Regions from separate parts of the Streptomyces sp. JN8 genome, predicted to be linked through region 2. Evidence: riboswitches for the same ligand, from Rfam matches in the RefSeq annotation. Region 2 holds a riboswitch; the other holds the start of a gene.
The links. Region 2 has a riboswitch for cobalamin ahead of ACY0MR_RS03230 (CoA-acylating methylmalonate-semialdehyde dehydrogenase). Riboswitches for the same ligand answer to the same signal wherever they lie in the genome.
Positions count from the first base shown of each region.

Region 1: another riboswitch for cobalamin. It lies ahead of ACY0MR_RS12960 (ribonucleoside-diphosphate reductase subunit alpha); the one in region 2 lies ahead of ACY0MR_RS03230 (CoA-acylating methylmalonate-semialdehyde dehydrogenase).

Region 1 is NZ_CM147852.1:3,035,427-3,037,888, forward strand. Features, by position in the region: gene mctP (monocarboxylate uptake permease MctP) at 1-218, shown strand, start outside; gene ACY0MR_RS12955 (GNAT family N-acetyltransferase) at 340-840, shown strand; cobalamin riboswitch at 896-1,027, shown strand; gene ACY0MR_RS12960 (ribonucleoside-diphosphate reductase subunit alpha) at 1,160-2,462, shown strand, end outside.
Region 2 is NZ_CM147852.1:728,882-731,343, forward strand. Features, by position in the region: gene ACY0MR_RS03230 (CoA-acylating methylmalonate-semialdehyde dehydrogenase) at 1-892, opposite strand, end outside; cobalamin riboswitch at 1,124-1,303, opposite strand; partial or broken gene ACY0MR_RS03235 (short-chain fatty acyl-CoA regulator family protein) at 1,402-1,821, opposite strand; partial or broken gene ACY0MR_RS03240 (phosphotyrosine protein phosphatase) at 1,809-1,925, shown strand; gene ACY0MR_RS03245 (hypothetical protein) at 2,046-2,462, opposite strand, start outside.

The DNA.
Region 1 (2,462 bases), 2.3 Mb from region 2:
GCTCCTCCGCCGAGATCCCGGGCATCGGCGAGATCGGCTACATCGGTCTCACCGCCTTCCTCCTCAACGTCCTCGTCACGGTCGTCCTGACCTTCGTCCTCAAGGCCGTGAAGGCCCCCGAGGGCGTCGACGAGACCTCCCCGGAGGACTACACGGCCGACGCGGGCGACCGCGGGGTCGACACGAAGCTCCCGAAGGTGGGAGCCGAGACCCACTGACCGCCCGGCCGGACCCCGGCCGTCGCGGCACCCACGGGCCGCCCCGCCTCCCCGGAGGCGGGGCGGCCCGTCCCGTGGACCGCCCTGACGCCGGTCGGCCCGCCGGAGGCACACTGCCCTCATGGACTTCACGATCAGGGCGGTACGGCCCGAGGACTACGAGGCGCTGGGTGAGCTCACCGCGGGGACCTATCTGAGCGACGGGCTGCTGAAGTACGGGGCGGAGGACTCGTATCTGCACGTGCTCCGGGACACGGCCCGGCGGGCCCGGGAGAGCGAGGTGCTGCTCGCCGAGGACGCCGACGACCGGCTGCTCGGCGGGGTGACCTTCGCCACCGGCAACACCCCGTGGGCGGACATCGCCGTGGACGGCGAGGCCGAGTTCCGGATGCTCGTGGTCTCCCGGGAGGCCCGCGGCCGGGGCGTCGGGGAGGCCCTCGTACGGGCCTGCATCGAGCGGGCGCAGGCCCTCCCGGGGTGCCGCCGCATCGTGTTGTCCACGGACGCCACGATGGTCTCCGCGCACCGGATCTACGAGCGCCTGGGCTTCGTCCGCACGCCCCACCGGGACTGGGAACCGATCCCCGATCACTCTCTGCGCACCTACGCCCTGGAGTTCTGACTCCCCGGCGCGACACAACATGTGGGGGGTTCCGCAAGCGGAGCCCCCCACATGTATGCTCGTGCTCGCTGTCGACGCAGGGGAATCCGGCGCGAATCCGGAACTGTCCCGCAACGGTGTGCTTCGTACGGATACGACGTGTTCGGACGAGGTGAGTCCGAGGACCTGCCGGCAGCGCACCCGGTCCGATCGTTCCGGGTGCCGATGACTTCCGGGCCTCGCGGAGTGGGCCGGTGGACACAGCGCGTCCGGCGTCCGGACCCCCGCGTGCCCTCCTCCCCCCGCCGCGGCCCCGAGCCGAGCGAGGGAGAGCCCCCACGTGACCATCGCGCCTGCCGATCCGGCTTCCGCCGAGGCTTCCGCGGTCGAGAGCGACGGCCCCGGGACCGTGCTGCTGCGGACCCTGACCGACCTCACCGCCGACCTCCCCGACACCGACCCCGGCAGGGTCGCCGCCGCCGCGCTCCGCGGCCGCAGCGCCGCCGCGGACGAGGCGGAACTGCGCGAGCTGGCCACCGAGGCGGCCGCGGGTCTGATCGCCGAGGACCCGGCGTACTCCCGGCTCGCCGCCCGGCTCCTGACCATCACCATCGCCGACGAGGCCGCGAGCCAGGGCTCGTTCTCCTTCTCGGCCTCCGTCGCCGTCGGCCACCGCGAGGGCCTGATCGCCGACCGCACCGCGGAGTTCGTGGCGCAGCACGCGGACCGGCTCGACTCGACGATCGACGCGGCCGGCGACGACCGCTTCGGCTACTTCGGCCTGCGCACCCTCTACTCGCGCTACCTGCTGCGCCACCCGATCACCCGCAAGGTGATCGAGACCCCCCAGCACTTCATGCTCCGCGTGGCCTGCGGCCTCGCCGAGGACGACAGCGTCCGCGCGCTCGACGAGGTCGCCGCCCTCTACGGCCTGATGAGCCGGCTCGACTACCTGCCGTCCTCCCCCACGCTCTTCAACTCCGGCACCCGCCACCCGCAGATGTCCTCCTGCTACCTCCTGGACTCCCCCCAGGACGAGCTGGACTCCATCTACGACCGCTACCACCAGGTCGCGCGCCTCTCGAAGCACGCCGGCGGCATCGGCCTCTCCTACTCCCGCATCCGGGCCCGCGGTTCGCTGATCCGCGGCACCAACGGGCACTCCAACGGCATCGTCCCGTTCCTGAAGACCCTCGACGCCTCCGTCGCCGCGGTGAACCAGGGCGGCCGCCGCAAGGGCGCCGCCGCCGTCTACCTGGAGACCTGGCACGCGGACATCGAGGAGTTCCTGGAGCTCCGCGACAACACCGGCGAGGACCAGCGCCGCACGCACAACCTCAACCTCGCGCACTGGATCCCGGACGAGTTCATGCGCCGGGTCAACGCCGACGGCGAGTGGTCGCTGTTCTCCCCGGCGGACGTGCCCGAGCTGGTCGACCTGTGGGGCGAGGAGTTCGACGCCGCCTACCGCAAGGCCGAGGCCGCCGGCCTGGCCCGCAAGACGATGCCGGCCCGCGACCTGTACGGCCGGATGATGCGGACCCTGGCCCAGACCGGCAACGGCTGGATGACCTTCAAGGACGCCTCGAACCGGACCGCCAACCAGACGGCCGAGCCGGGCACCGTCGTCCACTCCTCGAACC
Region 2 (2,462 bases):
CGTCGGCGGTCTCCTCGCCGACGGGGACGGCGACGGAGATCGCCATGCAGCGCTCGCCGGCGGAGCCGTAGCCGGCTCCGACGAGGGCTTCGGCGGCCTGGTCGAGGTCGGCGTCGGGCATCACGATCATGTGGTTCTTGGCTCCGCCGAAGCACTGGGCGCGCTTGCCGTGGGCGGCGGCGGTGGCGTAGACGTGCGCGGCGATCGGGGTGGAGCCGACGAAGCCCAGGGCCTGGACGCGGGGGTCCTCCAGGAGGGTGTCGACGGCCTCCTTGCCGCCGTTGACCACGTTCAGCACGCCGGGCGGGAGCCCGGCCTCCAGAAACAGCTCGGCGAGCCGCAGGGGTACGGAGGGGTCGCGCTCGGACGGCTTGAGGATGAAGGCGTTGCCGCAGGCCAGTGCGGGTGCGGCCTTCCACAGCGGGATCATCGCGGGGAAGTTGAAGGGCGTGATCCCGGCGACGACGCCGAGCGGGGCGCGCAGGGAGTGGACATCGATGCCGGTGCCCGCGTTGTCGGTGAACTCGCCCTTGAGGAGGTGCGGGATGCCGGCGGCGAACTCGACGACCTCCAGGCCGCGTTGCAGGTCGCCGTGGGCGTCGGCGACGGTCTTGCCGTGTTCGGCGGAGAGCAGCCGGGCGAGGGAGTCCCGCTCTCCTTCGACGAGTTGGAGGAAACGCAGCAGGACGCGGGCGCGGCGCTGCGGGTTCCACCGGCCCCACTCCTGCTGGGCCTCCTGCGCGTCGGCGATCGCCGCCTCGGTGTCGGCGCGTCCGGCCAGGGGCACCCTGGCCTGGACGGCGCCGGTGTTGGGGTCGTACACGTCGGCGAAGAGACCGGACGTGCCGGTGGCGTGCCTTCCGCCGATGAAGTGGGTGAGTTCGCGGACCATCGAAGCCTGCTCTCGTCAGGTGTGGATCCGAGGAAGGCGCGGCGAGGACCGCGAGGGCGGCACCGATCGGGGTGCGCGCACGCGGGTCCGTCCGCGGGACAGGGGAAGGCGGGGACGCCTTCGTCGAGTCACGAACGCGGGGACAGGGCCTCGGGGTTCGGGTACTCCGCCGGATCACCAGGGTCGTGGTCACGTACCGGTGCCATGCGTGTCTGCTCCATCCTCGTGGACAACACGGAACACCCCACGGCCGGTATCCTGACTCCCGGATCAGCGCATGCTCTCCGGCCTTCCCGACGGATGGTTTCCGTCAGTGGCCTGACCTGCTGGAAGAGCACACTCCCCGGTCACAGTGGCGGGACCGCGCCGGATTCACACCGGCTTCCCTGCACCGCGGGCTCGTCACGAACATATAGTTGGACGTCCTAGTAAGTCCACCCCCACCGGCGGCGCGGCGGCGGGATCCGGACGGCCGGCGGCGCCCTGGCCCCCGCCCCCTGACCGCCGGCTCAGGCCGAGGGGTCGGCGACGGGGTACGGGACGAAGGTGCTGGTGTCCTCGTCGATCAGGAGCGGACGCCCGAGGGGCGGAGCCGCACGCTGGGGGCAGTCGAGGCGCTCGCAGACGCGGCAGCCCATGCCGATCGGGGTGGCGGCGGCCGCGTTGGCGAGGTCGAGCCCGTCCGAGTACACGAGCCGGTGGGCGTGGCGGATCTCGCAGCCGAGTCCGATCGCGAAGGTCTTCCCGGGCTCGCCCCAGCCGCCCCGGTGCCGGGTGACGGCGCGGGCCGTCCACAGGTGGCGCTGCCCGTCGGGCATGGCGGCCATCTGGACGTGGATGCGGCCCGGCAAGGCGAAGGCCTCGTACACGTTCCACAGGGGGCAGGTGCCGCCGGAGCGGGAGAAGTGGAATCCGGTGGCGGCTCGACGACCCGGCCGGGCAGGGCGTCGAGGCCGTGCGGCCCATCCGTGACGAGATCAGGAGCCTCGTCGAAGGCCTGGTCGCCGACGTCGACGCCGGGCCGGGCGCCTGACCGCACGGCCTCTCCGGTCGTGCGCACCGACACCCGACGGGCCAGGCATCCGGCAGCGCGGACCGACACCCGACGGGCCAGGCGTCCGGCAGCGCGGACAGCCGGACGCGCGGCCGGCCGTCAGGCCGCGTCGCCTCCGGGCGCGAGCAGCCAGCGGCGGACCACCTGGAGACACACCGTCCCGCCGACCACGAGACGACGCCGCTCGTCCCGGGCCCGCCGGTCGAACTCCACGCGGTAGCCCTGGAGGCCGTCCAGGGAGCGGACGGTCGAGACGGTCACCCGGGCGACGACTCCGTCGGCGTCGTCCGTCACGTGCCACACCCGGCCCAGCGGTGCACTGCGGGTGAACCGCAGCGCACCGTGCGCGGCCGTGGTCACGTCGAGCCGCCGGGTGCGGTGGAGACGGCCGGGGGAACGGACCTCTCCGACCGGATCGCCCCCGGGGCCGGTCACCAGGAACTCGGGGCGGGCGAATCCACGCCGCCCGGCCACCAGGTCGACACCCAGGACCGGTCGCTCGTCGAGGTCGTGGAG